DNA from 3 places in the Streptomyces ferrugineus genome. Region 1 is predicted to be linked to each of the others. Evidence: riboswitches for the same ligand, from Rfam matches in the RefSeq annotation. Region 1 holds a riboswitch; each other region holds the start of a gene.
The links. A riboswitch is a leader RNA that binds a small molecule or an ion and turns the genes downstream of it on or off. The one in region 1 is predicted to bind cobalamin.
Positions count from the first base shown of each region.

Region 2: linked by a shared signal. The riboswitch ahead of IM697_RS30180 (energy-coupling factor ABC transporter permease) and the one ahead of metE (5-methyltetrahydropteroyltriglutamate--homocysteine S-methyltransferase) in region 1 are both predicted to bind cobalamin.
Region 3: linked by a shared signal. The riboswitch ahead of IM697_RS37475 (ribonucleoside-diphosphate reductase subunit alpha) and the one ahead of metE (5-methyltetrahydropteroyltriglutamate--homocysteine S-methyltransferase) in region 1 are both predicted to bind cobalamin.

Region 1 is NZ_CP063373.1:6,915,093-6,922,701, reverse strand. Features, by position in the region: gene metE (5-methyltetrahydropteroyltriglutamate--homocysteine S-methyltransferase) at 1-1,226, opposite strand, end outside; cobalamin riboswitch at 1,388-1,607, opposite strand; partial or broken gene IM697_RS45770 (short-chain fatty acyl-CoA regulator family protein) at 1,761-2,079, shown strand; cobalamin riboswitch at 2,062-2,251, shown strand; gene IM697_RS31070 (ABC transporter substrate-binding protein) at 2,310-3,338, shown strand; gene IM697_RS31065 (FecCD family ABC transporter permease) at 3,335-4,348, shown strand; gene IM697_RS31060 (ABC transporter ATP-binding protein) at 4,345-5,127, shown strand; gene IM697_RS31055 ((2Fe-2S) ferredoxin domain-containing protein) at 5,129-5,524, shown strand; gene IM697_RS31050 (ATPase) at 5,576-6,256, opposite strand; gene IM697_RS31045 (hypothetical protein) at 6,434-6,964, opposite strand; gene IM697_RS31040 (nitroreductase family deazaflavin-dependent oxidoreductase) at 7,560-7,609, opposite strand, start outside.
Region 2 is NZ_CP063373.1:6,704,944-6,712,552, forward strand. Features, by position in the region: gene IM697_RS30155 (CocE/NonD family hydrolase) at 1-185, opposite strand, end outside; gene IM697_RS30160 (S66 peptidase family protein) at 289-1,212, opposite strand; gene IM697_RS30165 (S9 family peptidase) at 1,221-3,185, opposite strand; gene IM697_RS30170 (M20/M25/M40 family metallo-hydrolase) at 3,191-4,495, opposite strand; gene IM697_RS30175 (M55 family metallopeptidase) at 4,488-5,321, opposite strand; cobalamin riboswitch at 5,422-5,607, shown strand; gene IM697_RS30180 (energy-coupling factor ABC transporter permease) at 5,638-6,339, shown strand; gene IM697_RS30185 (energy-coupling factor ABC transporter substrate-binding protein) at 6,351-6,701, shown strand; gene cbiQ (cobalt ECF transporter T component CbiQ) at 6,705-7,454, shown strand; gene IM697_RS30195 (ATP-binding cassette domain-containing protein) at 7,451-7,609, shown strand, end outside.
Region 3 is NZ_CP063373.1:8,426,057-8,433,665, forward strand. Features, by position in the region: gene IM697_RS37455 (carbon starvation CstA family protein) at 102-2,240, shown strand; gene IM697_RS37460 (YbdD/YjiX family protein) at 2,212-2,409, shown strand; gene IM697_RS37465 (DUF3311 domain-containing protein) at 2,547-2,801, shown strand; gene mctP (monocarboxylate uptake permease MctP) at 2,798-4,408, shown strand; cobalamin riboswitch at 4,564-4,703, shown strand; gene IM697_RS37475 (ribonucleoside-diphosphate reductase subunit alpha) at 4,828-7,185, shown strand; gene IM697_RS37480 (ribonucleotide-diphosphate reductase subunit beta) at 7,185-7,609, shown strand, end outside.

The DNA of each region.
Region 1 (7,609 bases):
GAGCGGACGGCCGGGTCGCGGGTGATCGGGGAGCCGCCGCGGGAGGCCAGGTCGGCCCGGTTGGCGGCGAGTTCGGCGGTGATCGTGCCGGTGCCCTGGGCGAGGCCCTTGGCGAGGGTGACGATCTCGGCGGTCTTCTGCCGGGCGAACGCGAGCCAGCGCAGGATCTGCGGCTCGATGTCCCGCTCCGCCGCCGCGTCCAGCGGCACGTGGAGGAGGGAGCAGGAGGCCGCGACGTCGACCCGGTCGGCCAGGCCCAGCAGGGTGCCGAGGGTGGTGAGCGACGCCGACAGGTCGTTGACCCAGATGTTGCGGCCGTTGACGACGCCGGCGACGAGCCGCTTGCCGGGCAGCCCGCCGACGGCGGCGAGTGCCTCCAGGTTGGCGGCCGCGGACTGCGTGAAGTCGAGCGCCAGCCCCTCGACCGGTGCCTTGGCCAGCACGGGCAGCGCCTCGCCGAGCCGGTCGAAGTAGGAGGCCACGAGCAGCTTGGGCCGGTCGGCCGACGTGCCGAGGTCCCGGTAGGCGCGCTCGGCGGCGTTCAGCTTGGCCGGGGTGCGGTCCTGGACCAGGGCGGGCTCGTCGAGCTGCACCCACTCGGCGCCGGCCGCGCGCAGGTCGGCCAGGATCTCGGCGTACACGGGCAGCAGGCGGTCGAGGAGGGTGATCGGTGCGAAGTCCGCGGCCACGCCGGGCGCGGGCTTGGCGAGCAGCAGGTAGGTGACCGGGCCGACCAGGACGGGCCGGGCGGTCAGGCCCAGCGCCAGGGCCTCCGTCAGTTCGGCGACCTGCTTGGCCGAGTCGGCCGTGAAGACCGTGTCCGGGCCCAACTCCGGGACGAGATAGTGGTAGTTGGTGTCGAACCACTTGGTCATCTCCAGCGGCGCGACGTGCTGGGTGCCCCGGGCCATGGCGAAGTAGCCGTCCAGGGCGTCGGCCTCGACCGCGGCGCGGTGGCGCTCGGGGATCGCGCCGAGGGCGACGGTGGTGTCCAGGACGTGGTCGTAGTACGAGAAGTCACCGGTCGGCACCTCGTGGACGCCGGCCTCGGCGAGCCGCCGCCAGGTGGAGCGGCGCAGTTCGGCGGCGGTGCGGTGGAGGGTGTCGGCGGTGACCCGGCCCTTCCAGTAGCCCTCGACGGCTTTCTTCAGCTCCCGGTTCGGGCCCTGGCGGGGGTAGCCGTACACGGTGGCCCGTGCGGCCGAGGCCGCGGTCCTGGTGGTCACGGAGATCTCCTTCGCGAGATGAATCCCTGAGATCCCGGGGACGGGACGAGAGCGCGAAGGGGTGCCGGAGAACCGGACGGCGACGGCCCGGTCCACGGCCGCCCGTTCGGTTGTGCACGCCGACCCGCCCTCGAGGTCACCGGGAGTCCGCGCACGAGTGGTTCGCGCGCGGGCAGTTGGCAGGTCTTCGGACTCGCGGGCACGTCTCGTCGTACGAGACACCTACTGGCCGTCGCTTCCCAAGTCCGGTACGTCGGACCCAGTGCGTATGACGGCGGTCGTTCCCGCTCACCGCTGCGGGGCAGTCCCGGATTCCCACCGGGTTCCCTCTTGCGACGTCCCGCCTGGCTGACGGGGCGAACCAGCTGCACAGGCCAGCCTACCGTTCAGGTGCGGCCGTACACATGGAACCCCCGGCCGGTCCTACGGCCCAGCAGTCCCGCGTTGAGCCCGGCCCCTGGCCCGCGTCGATCTGGCGCTGCGCGCAGGGGAAGAAGTACAGCCCGAAGCCGACCAGAGCGCCCTCCGGCGTGGCGACTGAGCACCCTCCAGCGCCCGCGTCTGCGCGGCGTCCCCCTCTCCTTCGTCCGGGTCGACAGGGTCGGCAACATGTCCAAGCGACAGTCCGCGACCGGGTTCCACTTCTCCCGGGCCGGCGCACCTGCCCGCTGTGGAACGTCTACGAGGCGTTCGCCGCGCCCGCGCGGTCACCCGGCACCGCGGCGGCTGGGGTGAGCCCGGAAAGACGTATGCCATCGGGCTGGGCCGCGAGATCCGGATCGACCAGAACACCAGCACGTTCGTGCCGTGTGCGGTGACCGATCGCACGATCCGAACGCCGTGCGGACTTGGTAGCCTCATCAGGCCAGTCGAGCCACATCCGAGGCCAGGGAATCCGGTGCGAATCCGGAACTGACGCGCAGCGGTGAGGGGGACGGGCGGGGCACGCTGCCACTGGGAGACCGGGAAGGCGCCCCGACCGGACGAACCCGAGTCCGAAGACCTGCTGGCACCTCCGCGCCCACCCCGGCGAGGAGGACGTCCGTAGGCCAGGCTCCGCGTACGAGCCCCGACACCCGAGGCATGCCCGTGCTCCGCACTCCCACACTTGTCCTTGCGTCCGCCCTGCTGCTCACCGCGTGCGGCGGCGCCTCCGACGCGGACACCGCGAGGCCCGCCGGCGCGGGCCATCCCCGCACGATCGACAACTGCGGCCACAAGGTCACCCTGAAGTCGGCCCCGCAGCGCGTCGTCTCCCTCAACCAGGGCACCACCGAGATCCTGCTCTCCCTCGGCCTCGCCGACCGTATGGCGGGCACGGCGACCTGGACGGACCCGGTGATGAAGGGGCTGGAGAAGGCGAACGCGGCCGTGCCCCGGCTGGCCGACGACAACCCCTCCTTCGAGAGGGTCCTGGACGCCGAACCCGACTTCGTCACCGCCTCGTTCGTCTCCACCCTCGGCAAGGGCGGCGTCGCCACCCGCGAGCAGTTCGAGAAGCTCGGCGTGCCCACGTACGTCTCGCCCTCCGACTGCTCCACGGGCAAGGACAACGACAGCGGCGGCGACGGATCGCGCAGCGCGCCGCTCACCCTCGACGCCGTGTACGGCGAGATCCGTGACCTGGCCCGTGCCTTCGGCGTCGACGAGCGCGGCGAGAAGCTCGTCGCGGAGCTGAAGCAGCGGGTGCGCAAGGCCACCGACGGGCTGCACGCCTCCGATGTCTCCCTCATGTACTGGTTCGCCAACTCCCAGTCGCCCTACCTCGCCGGCTGCTGCGGCGCACCCGGTGCCATCACCCGCGCGGTCGGCGCGCGGAACGCCTTCTCCGACACCCACGACGAGTGGCCCCAGGTCGGCTGGGAGACCGTCGCCGACCGTGACCCCGACGTCATCGTGATCGGCGACCTGACGCGCAGGCAGCAGACCGCGGAGAGCGCCCGGGCCAAGATCCGCTTCCTGGAGACCAACCCCGCCACCCGCAGTCTGACCGCCGTGCGGAAGAAGCGGTACGTGCTGCTCAGCGGGCAGGCGATGAACCCGTCCATCCGCACGGTCGAGGGGATCGAGCAGGTCGCCGCCGGACTGCGCGACTTCGGGCTCGCCAAGTGAACGTGCGCCCACTGCTGTTGACCGGCGGCGGGCTGGCCGCGCTGCTCGCGTCGGTCGCCGTCACGGTCACGATCGGGCCGGCCGACATCTCCACGGCGGACGTGTGGGCGTCCGTGGCCGCTCATCTCGGGCTCGGCGAGAGCGCGTTGGCGCCGCTGCGGGACGGCATCGTGTGGAACCTGCGGATGCCGCGCACCCTGCTCGCCGCCGTGTGCGGGGCCGGGCTCGCCGTGTGCGGGGCGGTCATGCAGTCGCTGCTGCGCAATCCGCTGGCCGACCCGTTCGTGCTCGGGGTGTCCTCCGGGGCGTCCACGGGGGCCGTCGCCGTCGTGGTGCTGGGCGTCGGCGGGGGAGTGGTGTCACTGTCGGCGGGTGCCTTCCTCGGCGCGCTGCTCTCCTTCGCCCTGGTGCTGCTGCTCAGCCATCTCCTCGGCGGCAGCACGGACCGGGTCGTGCTGTCCGGGGTGGCCGCCATGCAGCTGTTCTCCGCGCTGACCTCGTTCATCGTGCTGACCTCCGCCGACGCCGAGACCACCCGGGGCGTGCTGTTCTGGCTGCTGGGTTCGCTCACCGGCGCCGACTGGGGGCAGGTGGTGCTGTGCACCGCCGTCCTGGCCGTGGTCCTCGCCGTCTGCCTCGGACACGCCCGCACCCTGGACGCCTTCGCCTTCGGTGACGACGCCGCCGCCGGACTCGGCGTCCGCGTCGCCCGCACCCGGCTGGTCCTGCTCTGCGCCACCGCGCTGCTCACCGCCGCGCTGGTGAGCTGCGCCGGCGCGATCGGCTTCGTCGGCCTGGTCCTGCCGCATGCCACCCGCGCCCTGACCGGCTCCGGCCACGCCCGCCTCCTGCCGGTCACGGCGCTGACCGGAGCCGTGTTCCTGGTGTGGGTGGACACCGCCGCCCGCACCCTCCTCGACCCCCAGGAGGTCCCGGTGGGCGTGGTCACGTCCCTCATCGGCGTACCGGCGTTCGTGGCCGTGCTCTACCGGGGACGGAGGAAGGCATGACGAGCCTTCAGGCCCAGGGTCTCGTACGGCGTGTCGCCGGCCAGGTCATCGTCGACGGCGTCACCCTCGCCCTGCGCCCCGGCGAGACCGTCGGACTGCTCGGCCCCAACGGCTCCGGAAAGTCGACGCTGCTCAGACTCCTCGCCGGCGTCCTCGCCCCCACCGCCGGGGTCGTCACCCTGGACGGACGCCCGCTCGGCGACATCGGCCGCCGTGCCACCGCCCGGCGCGTCGCCACCGTCGAGCAGGACGCCCACACCCAGACCGAACTCACCGTCCGCGACGTCGTCGCCCTCGGCCGCATCCCGCACCGCCGCGCCTGGACCCCGGCCACGGCCGCCGACGCCGCGGCGGTCGGCGCGGCCCTGGAGCGCACCGGCCTGACCGGCCGGGCCGACCAGTCCTGGCACACCCTCTCCGGAGGGGAACGCCAGCGCACCCAGATCGCCCGCGCCCTCGCCCAGGAACCCCGCGAACTCCTCCTCGACGAACCCACCAACCACCTCGACATCCAGCACCAGCTCGACCTGCTGGACCTCGTCGCGGCCCTCCCGGTCACCACCGTGATCGCCCTGCACGACCTCAACCTCGCCGCGATGTACTGCGACCGCCTGCTCGTCCTGCGCGACGGCCGCGCGGTCGCGGAGGGCACCCCGGCCGAAGTCCTCACCCCCGCCCTCATCGAGCAGGTCTACGGCGTCCGCGCCGAGGTCACCGACGAACCCGGCCACCCGGTGATCCGCTTCCTGCGGCCGGCCACCCCCGCAGGGCGGTACTGACATGCCGACACCCCCCGAACAGCCCGTACCCAGCCGGATCGTGGTCTGCCGGGACTGCTGCTGCGGGACCCCGAAGGTGCCCGGAGTCGATCACGCCCGGCAGACCGCGCGGCTCGCCGAGAACGCGCCGGTGCGCATCTCCGACTGCCTCGGCGTGTGCGAGCACGCCAACGTGATCGTCGTCCAGCCCTCCGCCGCCGGCCGTGCCGCGGGCGCCCGCCCCGTCTGGCTCGGCCTCGTCAACGACCCCGACGCCACCGAGGACATCCTCACCTGGGTCCGGTCCGGCGGCCCCGGCGTCGCACCCTGCCCCGACATACTCGACCTCTACACCTTCACTCCGCCCGGGCGGACCACGCCGAAGCCGGGGACGACCGCGTCCCGGCCGGAAGGCTGAGGCCCGGGCGGCAACTGGGGTGTCAGGGCCGCGCCTCGAGCCGCCCCACGGTCACTGCACGACCCCGCCCCGGCGGTTCTCCTCGAGCGACACGCCGTGATCTTCGGCGAAGATCCGCAGGCACTGGCCGTCGCAGAACCCATGGACGGTGCCGTCGTGCTCCAAGGTGAGACCGGTGGTGTTCAGGTCCACGGTCATGCCGCACACCGGGTCGACGACATGGCCCGGCGGCAGGTTCGCGGCGGACCTGCGGGCGATGGCGTCACGGTGCGGGGCGGTGAGGTGGCGGATCAGGTCCAGGCTCCCCATGGGGCGGCCCAGTGCGCCGAGGCTGCCTTCGGTGACGCCGGTGACATGGATCCACGCATGCGGCTCGTGCAGCAGCCGGTCGGGGTCGCGGCCGGCCGCCTTCTCGGCCTCCGCCAGGGCCTGGGTGAGGACCTCGATGACATGGCCGCTCATCTCCTTGCGCCAGGCGGCCGGTGTGCTGACCCGCACCACATAGCGGGGCGGGTCGGCGGGGTCCACCGGCTGCTGTCCGCCCACCACCCAGGTCGTCGGCTCGTGGACCAGCACCTGCGTCAAGGACTGGGCCGCTTCGAGGACTTCGGGGGCGTGGGAGTCGTCCGGCTGGTCGGACGCCATGAGCAGGTCGATCATCCGCCGGGCCAGCCACTCGCGCTGTGCGGCGCCCAGGGCGCCCGGGGGTGCGAAGAGTTCGATGAGAATCACCGTCTCAGGCTGTCCCGGAGCACCGCCGTCGCGCGTCGCCCCGGAGGCGTCACTCGGGGCTACTCCCCAGGGAGTGGCGGCCTACTGCACGCGAAGTAGCGCTCGACGGGGCGGCCGCGGTCGCGGCTCCTCCCAGGGCGAGTCGGTGAGGAGGTCGCCCCGCGGGTTCCGCGGCCCCTATTCGACGGAGGCGACAGGCGCGGACGGCTCCGCGCCGGGCCGGGACGGGAGGTCGGTCGCCGTGGGCGGCTCGTGCCGGGCTCGCTCCGACTGCTGCACGGTGATGTCGTCCAGCCCGCCCTCCGGGGCGCCCGCTGTGGTGGACAGCCAGGACCACGCCCCCAGGGCCAGGGCGATCGCGGCCCCCGTGGCGACCACGCGGCCGACCCGCCGGGCCCTGGCTCGGCTGTCGAGGTCCCGCCAGGCCGGTCCGGCCCGGTGATCCGCCGGCCGCCACAGCTCGCCGACCGCGTCGGCCTCGGCGGACGCCGGCGCGTGGTGCCGGAACCGCTTCCGCTCCTGTGCCCTGTCCAGGGGGCGGGGACGCCGTCCCAACGCCCGTTCCCGCGCGGAGGGTTCCTTGGGGGCGGAGGTGCGGATGGCGCGCTCGTTGTCCGTGAGGAACTTCTGCCATATCTCCTCGGAGCCGGACGTGCTGCCGTCCCACTCCTCCGGCGCCCCGTCGCCGCCTGCACCGTGTGTGGTCACGGCCCCGTTCTCCCCTCGCACGCGCACGCTGTGAACACCGCCGCCTCACTCCTTGAGGTGCTGTGCGGCTCCGTGAGCGACAGTGTGCCGTCGCTCGTGCCTCGGCCGGTAATACCGAGTGCGGGCAACCTTGTTCGGGACGACGCCCCCGCTTCGGCGCTCGTGAGCTCAGGCGGCGAGCTGTGGGAGGGAGCCGGCGACGGTCGGCGTGTCGTCCCGTGCCGCGTAACCTTGCCGATATCACTCCTGGGCGCCGCACGGCGATCGGTCGCCGACTCCCCCTCGCCTGATCCTTGCACGGTGCAAAAACAGATCGCCAGAGGTTCCGAACGATTTTCACATCGCTGCCGGCGGGCTCCGGCGGCGGGATCGCGTGCCTCGCGGCGGTGGGTTCGCTGCCGTGCCGGAGGAAGGCCGTGGACCTTACGAGGGCCTGACATGATCCGGAAAAACCTTTGCCCCGCCTGTCTCGTGGGCCACTCTGGTACTGCCCGATGGCCGGTCGACGGCGACTCCGGCCGCCGACGGGTGATTGCCGCGGTGTAAGAGAAAGCGGCCACTGCGGCCCGGCGCCCCGGACTCCGCGTCCGGGGCGTCACGCGCGTCCGCGCGTGTGCCCGCGCTGTCCGACGGCGGCCTCGAGCC
Region 2 (7,609 bases), 210 kb from region 1:
GGCCGGTACAGGTCGGCGTCCACGGTGCAGGTACGGCCGCCCGCCTGGACGGTGAACTTCAGGGCGGTGACGGTGAACTGACCGGTCGCGGCGGTGGCCGGAGCGGTGAGCGCGAGGGGGGCGGTGAGCGTGGCGCCGAGGACGAGAGCGAATGGGGCTCGGAATCTGGGCACGCGACGGGGCACGGGGACCTCCACACGACTGGCCGGCTGCCATGGTGTGACACGTGTCAGACGAGGTCAATCACCTGGATGAGCGGTTTCTTGACAGAAATTCAGCAAACGGCGCTCAGCGCAGCGCGGGTTCGTCGAGAGCCAACTCCCGTGCGTCGGCGTCGAGTTCGGCCCGCACGCCGAAGGGCATCGTCAACGCCCCTTCGCAGTGCCCGAAGCCGAACTCCGCCACGACGGGCACGCCAAGACCACCCAGCCGGTCGACCAGGACCGCGCGCACCACGTCGTACGGACCGCAGCTCGCCCAGGACCCGAGCCCGATCCCGGCGACTCCGTCGAGCCACCCTGTGCGGAGGAGTTGGGTCAGCATCCGGTCGATGCGATAGGGCTGCTCGCCGACGTCCTCGATCAGCAGCAGCCCGCCCCGCGCACCGGCCCGGGCGTGCGGTGTGCCGAGGTCGGAGGTGAGCATGCTCAGGCAGCCGCCGAGGGTGACGCCCCGGACCCGCCCCGGAACCATGGCCGTACCGCCGGCGGGGATCACCCGGACCGTCTCCGGCTCGAACAGCGTGGCCTTCAGATGTTCCTGCGCACGGACGTTCTTGACGAAGTCGACTCCGGCCGCCGCCGGGCCGTGCAGCGTGACCAGGCCGAGCCGGGTGGCGAACGCCTCGTGCAGCACGGTGATGTCGCTGAAGCCGACGAACACCTTCGGCCCGGCCGCCCGCATCGCCTCCCAGTCCAGGAGGTCCACCATGCGCTGCGCCCCGTAGCCGCCCCGGGCGCACAGCACGGCGTCGACGGACGGGTCGCACCAGGCGCTCTGGAGATCGGCGGCCCGGTCGGCGTCGGCGCCCGCCAGATAGCCGAACTCCCGGTGCCGGTCCAGCACATGGGGCGCCGCCACCGGATCGAGGTCCCAGCCGCGCAGCACGTCCAGTCCGGCCTCCAGCCGCTCCTGGGGCACGGGTCCGCTGGGCGCGACGACGGCCACCCGGGCGCCGGGGGCGAGTCGGGGCGGACGGACGAGCGGCCGTATCGGCGCTGTCACTTGGCGAGCTCCAGCTTCGGGATTCCGGGCGGGTTCAGCCCGAAGACCTGGGCGTACAGGGAGAGCTCGGACTCCAGGACGCGGATCATCGTCTCGGCCCGCCGGAAGCCGTGGCCCTCCCCTTCGAAGGCGATGTAGGCGTGCGGCACCCGGCGTCCCTCCATCCGGGCCAGGAACCGTTCGCACTGGGCGGGCGGGCAGATCACGTCGTCCAGGCCCTGGAGCAGCAGGAACGGCACGGTGAGGCGGTCGGCGTGGGCGGCGGGCGAGCGTTCCGTGTAGCGCGCAGGCACCTCGGCGAGCCGGCCGATGAGCGACTCCAGGTACCGGGACTCGAAGTCGTGGGTCTCGCCCGTGCCCCAGCCGGCCAGGTCGAGGATCGGGTAGAGGATGGTGCCGCAGGCGTAGACGTCGGTCGTGGTGAGCGACGCGGCCGCGGTCCAGCCGCCCGCGCTGCCGCCCCGGACGGCGAGCCGGTGGCGGTCGGCGGTGCCCTCGTCGGCGAGGGCGAGCGCGACGGCCGCGCAGTCCTCGACGTCGACCACGCCCCACTGCTCGCGGAGCCGGTCGCGATAGGCGCGGCCGTATCCGCTGGAGCCGCCGTAGTCGACCTCGGCGACGCCGATGCCGCGTGAGGTGAAGTAGGCGATGGCCAGGTCGAGCACGAGGGGCGCCCGGTCGGTGGGTCCGCCGTGCGCCCAGACGACGTACGGCGGCGGGGTGTCTGTGGGGGCCACGCAGCCGGGGTTGTGCGGCGGGTAGATGTGCGCGTGGATCTCGTCGCCGGTGGGGCCGCTGAAGGTGCGGATCTGCGGCTCGGGATAGTAGGCGGGGTCCACGGCGTCGTCGTGCGCGGCCCCGATCACCCGGGACCGGCCGGTCCGCGTGTCCAGTTCGACCACTTCGTAGGCGCTGCGCGGACTGGCGCCCACGGCGATCACCCGCTCGCCGTGCACCGCGAGCGTGGGCGCGAACTCCGTCCAGGGGCCGGCGGCGTCGACGATCTCGCCGGTCTCGGGGTCCAGTATCCCGAGGGCCGTCGAGCCGCGGCCGTGCACGACCGCGACGAGCCCGCTCGCCAGCGGGGCGAACCAGCGCAGGCCCAGCTTCCACAGCGGCCCGCCGAACTCCTCCTCGCGCGGGCAGAGCGGGGCGCCGTCGCGGTAGAGGTTCCACCAGCCGCTGCGGTCACTGGTGTACAGCAGCCTCCCGTCGGCCGACCAGTCGACCTGGGCGATCGCCTCCCGCAGGCCGCCGGCGACGGTCCGCGGGCCGCCGAGCGTGCCGTCGGCGCCGACGTCGGCGACCAGCAGTTCCGTGCCGTCCCACGGCATCCGCGGATGGTCCCAGGCGAGCCAGGCCGCGCGCCGCCCGTCGGGCGAGATCCGCGCTCCGGTGACGAAGTGGTGCCGGTCGTCGGTGAGTTCGCGTACCGCGGCCCGGTCCCCGGCGGCCGATCCGTCCAGCGGGACGGCGGCCAGGACGCGCCGCACATCGGTGGGCCCCTCCCCCGTGAACTCCTCCAGCACGCACCACACCTCACCGAGGTCGAGCCGCACCTGCGGCTCCACCCAGCGCAGTCCACCGCCCGTCTCGGACACCGGACTGATCGGACGCGGTGTGCCGCCCTCCTCGTACCGGTACAGCCGCTGATCGGCGAAGTCGACGAAGACGACGAGCGGCCGCCCGTCGACCAGCGCGCCGGCCCAGGGCTGTCCGCCGTACTCGACGACCCGGCTGCGCACGTTCCACGGCGTGGGCAGCACCGACTCCTCGGCCCCGTCTTCGCGCCGTCGCACCAGCGTGCGCCGTCCGCCCTCCGTGGGCCGTGGCTCGGTCCACCACGCCTCGTCGCCGACGAAGCCCACGTACTCGGGGTGCCCCTCGTGCGCCGCCGCGGTGGCCGCGTCGATGGGCGAGGGCCAGGAACCGTACGCCAGTGTCCGCACTGTCTCCCCCACCTCGCCTAGGCCGTGCGCAGAAAGCGGTCGAGCACCCGGACGCCGAAGTGCAGTGCCTCGACGGGCACCCGCTCGTCGACGCCGTGGAACATGGCCCCGTAGTCGTAGCCCTCCGGCAGCTTCAGCGGCGAGAAGCCGTAGCCGGTGATGCCGAGGCGGGAGAACTGCTTGGCGTCCGTGCCGCCGGGCGTGCAGTACGGCACCACGTGCCCCTCGGGCGCGAACTCCTCGACGGCGGCGCGCATACGGGCGTACGTCGGTGAGTCGACGGGCGACTGGAGGGCCACCTCGTGGTGGTGGAACTCCCAGTCGACGTCGGGTCCGGTGAGCCGGTCCATCGTGGCGCGGAACTCGTCCTCGAAGCCCGGCAGATAGCGGCCGTCGACGTAGGCCACGGCCTGACCCGGGATGACGTTGACCTTGTAACCGGCCTCCAGCATGGTCGGGTTGGCGCTGTTGCGGACGGTCGCCTCCACCAGCTTGGCGACCGGGCCGAGCTTCTGAAGCAGGCCGTCCACGTCGTCCAGGTCGGCGTCGAGGCCGTACAGGGCGGCGAGTTCGGTGAGGGCGGCGCGGACCGTGGGGGTCAGACGGATCGGCCACTCGTGGGCGCCGATCCGGGTGACGGCGGCGGCGAGGCGGGTGACCGCGTTCTCCCGGTTGGGCCGGGAGCCGTGCGCGGCCCGCCCGCGTGCCGTGAGCTTCATCCAGCCGGTGCCGCGCTCGCCGGCCGAGAGCGGATAGAGCTGCCGGCCGCTGCCGTCGTGGACGGTGAAGGCGCCGGACTCGCTGATGCCCTCGGTACAGCCCTCGAACAGCCCCGCGTGCCGGTCGGCGAGGAACCCGGAGCCGTCCTCGGCGCTGGCCTCCTCGTCGGCGGTGAACGCGATCACGACGTCCCGCCGGGGCCGTACGCCCTCGCGGACCCAGGCCCGGACGACGGCCAGGATCATCGCGTCCATGTTCTTCATGTCGACCGCGCCGCGCCCCCACACCACGCCGTCGCGGATCTCCCCCGAGAAGGGGTGCACGCTCCACTCGTCGGCCTGCGCGGGCACCACGTCCAGATGGCCGTGCACGAGCAGCGCGTCCGCCGACGGGTCGGTGCCCTCGAAGCGGGCGACGACGTTCGTACGGCCCTTGGTGCGCTCCAGCAGGGTGGGCTCCAGGCCGGCCTCGGCCAGCCGGGCGGCGGCGTACTCGGCGGCGGGGCGCTCCCGGCAGTCGCCGCCGCCGCGGTTGGTCGTGTCGATGCGGATGAGGTCGGACGTGAACGTGACGACCTCGTCCAGTGCCTGCTCGTCAGCCATACTGCTCCTCCACCGCGGCCGAGACGATCGTGGTGACCGCCTTGAAAGTACGGATTCCCTCGTACATCCGCTCGCTGGTGTACGCCACCTTTCGCTCGCCGACACGTGCGACGCCGGGGACGACGGTGGCGGCCATCGCGAGGTGCTCGGCGTCGAACTCGACGGCCATGGTGAACGGGCCGTCGTCGACCGGCTTCTGACGGACCGCCAGAGCGGCCGCCTCCTTGGCGGCGGCACGAATGTCCGCGGCGGTCCTGGCCGGCGTGCGGCACACGGCGGCGTAGCGCGAGACGTGGTCCTTGACGGCGACCTTCAGCGCCTCCGGCGCGTATCCGAGCGCGTCCTCGCAGGCCACGTCGTCGCCGGTGACGAGCACGACGGGCACGCCGTACTCGGCGACGACGTGCGCGTTCAGCAGGCCCTCGCTGGCGCGTACGTCGTTCAGCCACACCCCGGTGATCTGGTTCGCGAGGTAGGTGTGGGCGAGGATGCCGTCCATTCCGGCGCCGGCGTGGTAGCCGACGAAGGCGATGCCGTCCACGTCCCCGTGCTGCACGCCCTCCACCATGGAGAGCGCCTTGTGCCGTCCGGTGAGCATCTCGACCCGCTCGTCCAGTTGTTCGAGCAGCAGATTGCGCATCGTCCAGTGCGCCTCGTTGACGAGGACCTCGTCGGCACCCCCGTCGAAGAAGCCCAGCACGGCGGCGTCGACGTCCGAGGTGAACATCCCCCGGCACCGCTCCCACTGCGGCGTCCCCGGCAGCACGTCGGCCGGCCAGGTCACGCCGGTGGCGCCCTCCATGTCGGCGCTGATGAGGATCTTCATGGTCCGTCACGTTACGCGCCGACGGGGGAACCCGCCACGAAGCGGGCGAACGCCCCCTTCGCGCCCCCTGGGCGTGCTTGTCAGTCACCCTGCGCGGGCACTACTGTCACCACGCCTTGGTGAACGGGAAATCCGGTGTGATGCCGGTGCGGCCCTCGCCACTGTGAATCGGGAAGTCCGGCTCCGGCCCTCACGGGCAGCCACTGGGTCCTTCGGGACCCGGGAAGGCGGAGCACGGGCGGTGGTACCCGTCAGCCAGGAGACCGGCCAAGGCACGTCAACCATCCACGAGGTGCTGGAGAGGGTCTGCTGAGCCATGCACATAGCCGAGGGTTTCCTGCCTCCGGCGCACGCGGTCGCCTGGGGCGTCGCGTCGGCGCCGTTCGTCGTCCACGGAGTCCGTTCACTCACCCGTGAGGTCAGGGAGCATCCCGAGAGCACGCTGCTCCTCGGCGCCTCCGGGGCCTTCACCTTCGTCCTGTCCGCGCTGAAGCTGCCCTCGGTGACCGGCAGTTGCTCGCATCCGACCGGAACCGGACTCGGCGCCATCCTGTTCCGGCCGCCGATCATGGCGGTCCTGGGCACCATCACCCTGCTCTTCCAGGCGCTGCTGCTCGCGCACGGCGGCCTGACCACGCTCGGCGCGAACGTCTTCTCGATGGCGATCGTGGGGCCCTGGGCCGGATACGCGGTCTACAAGCTGCTGCGGCGGTACGACGTGCCGCTGATGGTCGCCGTCTTCTTCGGAGCGTTCGTCGCCGACCTGTCCACCTACTGCGTCACCAGTGTCCAGCTCGCGCTCGCCTTCCCCGACCCGGGCAGCGGATTCCTGGGTGCGCTCGGCAAGTTCGGCTCCATCTTCGCCGTCACCCAGATCCCGCTCGCGGTGAGCGAGGGCCTGCTGACGGTGCTCGTGATGCGGCTGCTGGTGCAGTCCAGCAAGGGCGAACTGACCCGGCTGGGTGTGCTCCTCGCCAAGAAGCAGTCCCGGAGCGAGACCGAGGCGGTGGCCCGATGAGCAAGAAGACGATGAGTAAGAACACGAAGATCAACATCCTGCTGCTGGCCGTCGTGGCCGCGCTCGCCGTGCTGCCGCTCGCGCTCGGGCTCGGCGACCACAAGGAGGAGCCGTTCACGGGGGCCGACGGCGAGGCGGAGACGGCGATCACCGAGATCGAGCCGGACTACGAGCCCTGGTTCTCGCCGCTGTACGAGCCGCCGTCCGGTGAGATCGAGTCGGCGCTGTTCTCCCTCCAGGCGGCCCTCGGTGCCGGGGTTCTGGCCTACTACTTCGGTCTGCACCGGGGCCGGCGGCAGGGCGAGCAGCGGGCGCTGGAGCGGCAGCGGGACGCCGAGAAGCCGAAGGCCGACGGGGTCTGACGGGTGCTGCCGATCGACGCGGCGGCGCACAGCAGTCGCTGGCGCCGCCGTCACCCCGTGGACAAGGCCGTGCTCGGGCTCGGCCTGACCGTGCTCGCGATCTCGCTGCCGCCCTGGCCGGGCGCCGCGCTGGTCCTGGTCACCGCACTCACCGTGCTGCTGGGTCCGGCGGGCGTGCCGGGACGGCGGCTGTGGCGGGCCTATCGCGTGCCGCTGGGCTTCTGCGTGACCGGCGCGGCCACGCTGCTCGTACAGGTCGGCGGGCCGCAGGGCTTCGTGTCCCTGGCCGATGACGGCCACCTGCGGGCCGGTGAGCTGCTGCTGCGCACCTCGGCGGCCTCGCTCGGAGTGCTGCTGTTCGCGTTCACCACCCCGATGTCCGACCTGCTGCCCCGCCTGGTGAAGGCCGGGGTGCCCGCACCCGTGGTGGACGTCGCCCTGGTGACGTACCGCATGAGCTTCCTGCTGCTCGACTCGATGCGCCGCGTACGGGACGCCCAGGCCGCCCGGCTCGGGCACACCACCCGGGCCGCCACCTGGCGTTCGCTCGCCGGGCTCGGCGCCACCGCCTTCGTGCGGTCCTTCGACCGGGCCTCCCGGCTGCACGCCGGGCTCGCCGGGCGGGGCTACGACGGCACCCTGCGTGTCCTGGTGCCCGAGGCCCGGGTCTCCGTCCGTTTCACGGCCGCGAGTTGCGCCCTGCTCGCAGCGCTGGCCGCCCTCACCCTCGTACTGGAGAAGGCCCTGCCATGAGCGAGCCCACCGCACTGGTCGCCCTGCGGGGCGCGTCCTACGCCTACGAGGACGGCCCCGTCGTGCTCAGCGGCCTCGACTTCGACGTGCCCGAGGGGCGCGCGCTGGCGCTGCTGGGCCGCAACGGCAGCGGCAAGACCACGCTGATGCGGCTG
Region 3 (7,609 bases), 1.5 Mb from region 1:
CCCGCAGGGTCAGGTGACTTGCGGTAGTGCACGCGGTGTAGCGCAACTGCCGCTGCTGTTCTACGTTCCTCCCGTCGCCGCATGGACGGGAGGACAGCCCGGTGCGTACCGCGAAGCCCCGAACCGTCGTCATCTGGACCCTTGTCGCGCTGGTCGGCGCCGCCGGCTGGAGTGTGCTCGCGCTCTCCCGGGGCGAGGAGGTCTCGGCCGCCTGGATGGTCGCCGCCGCACTCGGCTCGTACGCCATCGCCTATCGCTTCTACGCCAAGTTCATCGCGTACAAGGTCCTCAAGGTCGACAGGACCAGGGCCACCCCGGCCGAACGCCTCAACAACGGCATCGACTTCCACCCCACCGACCGCCGTGTCCTGCTCGGCCACCACTTCGCGGCGATCGCCGGCGCCGGACCGCTGGTGGGGCCCGTGCTGGCCGCGCAGATGGGCTATCTCCCGGGCACCATCTGGATCATCGCCGGCGTCATCTTCGCGGGCGCCGTCCAGGACATGGTGGTGCTGTTCTTCTCCACCCGCCGCGACGGGCGCTCGCTGGGGCAGATGGCGCGCGAGGAGATCGGCCCGTTCGGCGGCGCCGCCGCGCTGGTCGCCACCTTCACCATCATGATCATCCTGCTCGGGGTGCTCGCGCTGGTCATCGTCAACGCCCTCGCGCAGTCCCCCTGGGGCACCTTCTCCATCGCGATGACGATCCCGATCGCCCTGCTGATGGGCTTCTACCTGCGGGTGCTGCGCCCCGGCCGGGTCACCGAGGTCTCCGTCATCGGCGTGGCCCTGCTGCTGCTCGCCCTGGTCGCGGGCCGCTGGGTCGCCGAGTCGTCCTGGGCCGACACCTTCACCCTCGCGCCCTCGACGCTGGTCATCTGGATGGTGGCGTACGGCTTCATCGCCTCGATCCTGCCGGTGTGGATGCTGCTGGCGCCGCGCGACTACCTGTCGACGTTCATGAAGATCGGCACGATCTTCCTGCTCGCCCTGGGTGTGGTCATCGCCCTGCCGACGCTGAAGATGGACGCGGTCACGGACTTCGCCTCGCGCGGCGACGGCCCGGTCTTCGCGGGCTCCCTCTTCCCCTTCGTCTTCATCACCATCGCCTGCGGCGCCCTGTCCGGCTTCCACGCGCTCATCTCGTCGGGCACGACGCCGAAGATGATCCAGAAGGAGACACAGGTCCGCATGATCGGCTACGGCTCCATGCTGATGGAGTCGTCGGTCGCCGTGATGGCGCTGGTGGCGGCGAGCATCATCGACCCGGGCCTGTACTTCGCGATGAACGCGCCCGCCGGGGTCATCGGGGACACCGTGCAGAACGCCTCGCAGGTGGTGGGCAGTTGGGGCTACCAGATCTCCCCGGAGGCGCTGGCCCGGGCGGCGGAGAACGTCGAGGAGGCGTCCCTGCTCTCCCGCACCGGCGGCGCGCCCACCCTGGCCATCGGCATCTCGGACATCTTCTCCCAGATCACCGGGGACAGCCTGCGCGCCTTCTGGTACCACTTCGCGATCATGTTCGAGGCGCTGTTCATCCTGACCGCGCTGGACGCCGGCACCCGCGTGGGCCGGTTCATGCTCCAGGACATGCTGGGCAACGTCTACCGGCCCTTCAAGGACGTCAGCTGGAAGCCGGGCCTGGCCATCACCAGCGCCCTGGTGTGCGGCCTGTGGGGCTACTTCCTGTGGGTGGGCGTCCACGAGCCCCTCGGCGGCATCAACCAGCTCTTCCCGATCTTCGGCATCTCGAACCAGCTCCTCGCGGCGGTCGCCCTCGCGGTCTGCACCACGCTGCTGGTGAAGTCGGGGCGCCTGAAGTGGGCCTGGATCACCGGGGTTCCGCTGGCCTGGGACGCCACCGTGACGCTCACCGCGAGCTGGCAGAAGGTCTTCTCCGGCGACCCCAAGGTCGGCTTCTTCAAGCAGCGTCAGGTCTTCCAGGACGCCATCGACCGCGGCGAGGTCCTGCCGCCCGCCAAGACCATGGACGACATGCACACCGTGGTCACCAACTCCACGGTGGACGGCGTCCTCTCGGCGCTCCTCGCGCTCCTCATCGTCGTCGTGGTCGTCGACGCCACCCGCGTCTGCGTCCGGCACATCCGCCGCCCGGCCCTGTCCACGCTCAGCGAGGCGCCGTACGTCGAGTCGAAGATCACCGCACCGGCCGGGCTGATCCCGACCAAGGAGGAGAAGGAGGAGGAGCGCCGTGCCGTCGCTTCGGCGGGTACTCCGTAGTGTGCGCTGGTATCTGCGCGAGCTGACCGACGAGTCCGCGTACGACCGCTATGTCGCGCATGTCCGGAACGAGCACCCGGACGCGAGGGTGCCAACCCGGCGCGACTTCGAGCGGATGCGGACCGACCGCCAGGAGACCGACCCGCGCCAGGGGTTCCGCTGCTGCTGAGCGTCCGGACCGCACGGCCGCCGCACACACCATTCCTCCACATCCGATATGCGGACAGGGTCTTCCGCTGTCGATGCACCGTCACCTACATTGCCTGCGCGTTTCTGTGGTGATCAGTGAGGGGACGGAGCCGTCAGATGTCAGATACATCAGAAGTGAACAGAGGGCCGGTGGTGACTCCCGTGCGGGTCGTCATCGCGCTCTGCCTCGGCGCGCCCTTCGTGGCGATGCTGTGGGTCGGTTCGTACGCCAAGGCCGATCCGGAGTTCGCCGGCATCCCGTTCTTCTACTGGTACCAGATGCTGTGGGTGCTCATCTCCACCGTGCTGACGATGATCGCGTACCAGCTGTGGCGGCGTGACCAGCGCGCCCGGCGTGGAGGTGGCAAGTGAAGGACGGCGTGAACGGCGTCGCGCTCGCCGTCTTCATCTTCTTCTTCCTGGCCGTCACGGTCATGGGCTTCCTGGCCGCGCGCTGGCGCAAGGCCGCGAACGAGAACACCCTGGACGAGTGGGGCCTGGGCGGCCGGTCGTTCGGCACCTGGGTCACCTGGTTCCTGCTCGGCGGCGACCTGTACACGGCGTACACCTTCGTCGCCGTACCGGCGGCGATCTACGCGGCGGGCGCGGCCGGCTTCTTCGCGGTGCCGTACACCATCCTCATCTACCCGCTGATCTTCACGTTCCTGCCCCGCCTGTGGTCGGTGTCCCACAAGCACGGCTATGTGACGACCTCGGACTTCGTGCGCGGCCGCTTCGGCTCGAAGGGACTGTCGCTGGCGGTGGCCCTCACCGGCATCCTGGCGACGATGCCGTACATCGCGCTCCAGCTCGTCGGCATCCAGGCCGTCCTTGACGTGATGGGCGTCGGCGGCGGCGAGAACACCAACTGGTTCATCAAGGACCTGCCGCTGCTCATCGCCTTCGGTGTGCTGGCCGCGTACACGTACTCCTCCGGACTGCGCGCGCCCGCGCTGATCGCGTTCGTGAAGGACACGCTGATCTACATCGTCATCGCGGTGGCGATCATCTACATCCCGATCAAGCTGGGCGGGTTCGACGACATCTTCGCCGCCGCCGACAAGAAGTACACGGAGGCCGGCGCGGGCGGGCTGATCCCGGCCGCCGGGGGGCAATGGACGTACGCCACCCTGGCGTTCGGCTCGGCGCTCGCGCTGTTCATGTACCCGCACTCGATCACGGCGACCCTGTCCTCGAAGAGCCGTGAGGTGATCCGCCGCAACACCACGATCCTGCCGCTGTACTCCCTGATGCTGGGCCTGCTGGCGCTGCTGGGCTTCATGGCGATCGCGGCCGGCGTCAAGGTGCAGAACGGCCAGCTGGCGATTCCGCAGCTCTTCGAGAACATGTTCCCCGACTGGTTCGCGGGCGTGGCCTTCGCGGCGATCGGCATCGGCGCGCTGGTGCCGGCGGCCATCATGTCCATCGCGGCGGCAAATCTCTTCACCCGCAACATCTACAAGGACTTCATCAAGCCGGACGCCACGGCCGAGCAGGAGACCAAGGTCTCCAAGGTGGTCTCCCTGCTGGTGAAGGTGGGCGCGCTGGTCTTCGTGCTGGCGATGGACAAGACGGTCGCCATCAACTTCCAGCTCCTGGGCGGCATCTGGATCCTGCAGACCTTCCCGGCCCTGGTCGGCGGCCTGTTCACCCGCTGGTTCCACCGCTGGGCGCTGCTGGGCGGCTGGGCGGTCGGCATGATCTACGGCACGGTCGCGGCGTACGGGGTCGCCTCCCCGACCCAGAAGCACTTCGGCGGCTCCTCGGCGGAGATCCCCGGCATCGGTGAGATCGGCTACATCGGTCTGACGGCGTTCGTGCTGAACGTGGTGGTGACGGTGGTCCTGACCTTCGTCCTGAGGGCGGCGAAGGCCCCCGAGGGCGTCGACGAGACCAGGCCGGAGGACTACACGGCGGACGCGGGCGACCCGGGAGTGCAGGTGGAACTGCCCGCGGCGACCGCGGGATCGTCCCACTGAACACCTGACACCGACGGGCCGCCGGAGCGATCCGGCGGCCCGTCGTCGTGGGCGTCCGGCAGACGTCGACATCACTCTCCTCACCTACAAGTTGACGCTCTGAAACCGCCGCGACACAACATCTGGGGGTGGCGTGGCGGGCGAGCACAAGATGTATGCTCGTGCTCGCTGTCGCCGCAGGGGAATCCGGTGCGAATCCGGAACTGTCCCGCAACGGTGTACTTGTGCATGTCCGTTCCCAGAAACGCCGTGCACAGGAGTCAGTCCGAGGACCTGCCGACAGCGCGCCCGGCCACCCGGTCGGTGCGCCCTGACGTCCGGGCCTCGTGGAATGGGCCGGTGGACGCGACGCCGTGTGCGCTCGTGTGCTGCCCCCTGCCCTCCGCAAGGCCCCGTGCCGAGCGAGGGAGAGCCCCCACGTGACCATCGCGCCAGCCGATCCTGCTTCAGCAGCCCCCGTGGAAACCGACGGTCCCGGTGCCGCGCTGCTGCGGACCCTCACCGAGCTGACCGCCGACCTCCCCGACGCCGACGCCGGCCGGGTCGCCGCCGCCGCGCTGCGCGGCCGGTCCGCCCTCGCGGACGAGACGGAGCTGCGCGAGCTGGCCACCGAGGCGGCCGCCGGTCTCATCTCCGAGGACCCCGCCTACAGCAGGCTGGCCGCCCGGCTGCTGACCCTCTCCATCGCCGCCGAGGCCGCCTCGCAGGGCGTGACGTCCTTCACCGAGTCGGTCGCGGTCGGGCACCGGGAGGGCCTCATCGCCGACCGGACCGCCGAGTTCGCGCGCATCCACGCCGCCCGCCTCGACGCCCTCATCGACACGGCGGCCGACGACCGCTTCGGCTACTTCGGCCTGCGCACCCTGCACAGCCGGTACCTGCTCCGGCACCCGATCACGCGTCGGGTGATCGAGACGCCCCAGCACTTCATGCTGCGTGTGGCCGCCGGGCTCGCCGAGGACGACACCACCAGGTCGGTGGACGAAGTCGCCGCGCTCTACGGGCTCATGAGCCGCCTCGACTACCTCCCCTCCTCCCCCACCCTCTTCAACTCCGGCACCCGGCACCCCCAGATGTCGTCCTGCTACCTCCTGGACTCCCCCAAGGACGAGCTGGACTCCATCTACGACCGCTACCACCAGGTCGCCCGCCTGTCGAAGCACGCCGGCGGCATCGGCCTGTCGTACTCCCGCATCCGCTCCCGCGGTTCGCTGATCCGCGGCACCAACGGGCACTCCAACGGCATCGTCCCGTTCCTGAAGACCCTCGACGCCTCCGTCGCCGCCGTGAACCAGGGCGGCCGGCGCAAGGGCGCGGCCGCGGTCTACCTGGAGACCTGGCACTCCGACATCGAGGAGTTCCTGGAGCTGCGCGACAACACCGGTGAGGACGCCCGCCGTACGCACAACCTGAACCTCGCGCACTGGATCCCGGACGAGTTCATGCGCCGGGTCAACGCCGATGAGGTGTGGAGCCTGTTCTCCCCGTCCGACGTGCCCGAGCTGGTCGACCTGTGGGGCGAGGAGTTCGACGCGGCGTACCGCGAGGCGGAGGCCGCCGGGCTCGCGAAGAAGACCATCCCGGCCCGTGACCTCTACGGCCGCATGATGCGCACCCTCGCACAGACCGGCAACGGCTGGATGACGTTCAAGGACGCCGCCAACCGCACCGCCAACCAGACGGCCCTGCCGGGCCATGTCGTCCACTCCTCCAACCTCTGCACGGAGATCCTGGAGGTCACGGACGACGGGGAGACGGCGGTCTGCAACCTGGGGTCGGTCAACCTCGGCGCCTTCGTCGACATGGCGACCGGCGACATCGACTGGGAGCGGCTCGACGCCACCGTGCGCACCGCCGTGACCTTCCTGGACCGCGTCGTCGACATCAACTTCTACCCGACCGAGCAGGCGGGCCGCTCCAACGCCAAGTGGCGGCCGGTGGGCCTGGGTGCGATGGGCCTGCAGGACGTGTTCTTCAAGCTGCGGCTGCCCTTCGACTCGCCGGAGGCCAAGGCCCTCTCCACGCGCATCGCCGAGCGCATCATGCTCGCCGCGTACGAGGCCTCCGCCGACCTCGCCGAGCGGGGCGGCCCGCTGCCGGCCTGGCAGAAGACCCGTACGGCCAAGGGGGTGCTGCACCCCGACCACTACGGCGTCGAACTCACCTGGCCGGAGCGCTGGGCCGCGCTGCGCAGCCGTATCGCCACGACCGGCCTGCGCAACTCCCTCCTGCTCGCCATCGCGCCCACCGCCACCATCGCGTCCATCGCCGGCGTGTACGAGTGCATCGAGCCGCAGGTCTCCAACCTGTTCAAGCGCGAGACGCTCTCCGGTGAGTTCCTCCAGGTCAACTCCTACCTGGTCGACGAGCTGAAGCGGCTCGGCGTCTGGGACGCCCGCACCCGCGAGGCGCTGCGCGACTCCAACGGCTCGGTGCAGGACTTCGCCTGGATCCCGGCGGACGTACGGGCGCTGTACCGCACGGCGTGGGAGATCCCGCAGCGCGGGCTCATCGACATGGCGGCGGCGCGGACCCCGTTCCTGGACCAGTCCCAGTCGCTGAACCTCTTCATGGAGACGCCGACCATCGGCAAGCTCTCCTCGATGTACGCGTACGCCTGGAAGTCGGGCCTGAAGACGACGTACTACCTGCGCTCGCGCCCGGCGACCCGCATCGCCCGCGCGGCACAAGCGACCGTCCCCGCCCAGCAGACGGCTCCCGAAGACGCCGTCGCCTGCTCCCTGGAAAACCCCGAGTCCTGCGAGGCCTGCCAGTAATGACCACCCGTAACCAGAATCTCCTCGACCCGGGCTTCGAGTTGACCCTGCGCCCCATGCGCTACCCCGACTTCTACGAGCGCTACCGGGACGCCATCAAGAACACCTGGACGGTGGAGGAGGTCGACCTCCACTCGGACGTCGCCGACCTCGCCAAGCTCAGCCCCGCCGAGCAGCACCTCATCGGCCGGCTGGTGGCCTTCTTCGCGACGGGCGACTCGATCGTCGCGAACAACCTGGTGCTGACGCTGTACAAGCACATCAACTCCCCCGAGGCACGGCTGTACTTGTCGCGCCAGCTCTTCGAGGAGGCCGTGCACGTCCAGTTCTACCTGACGCTGCTGGACACCTACCTCCCCGACCCGGAGGACCGCGCCGCCGCCTTCGCGGCCGTGGAGAACATCCCCTCCATCCGCGAGAAGGC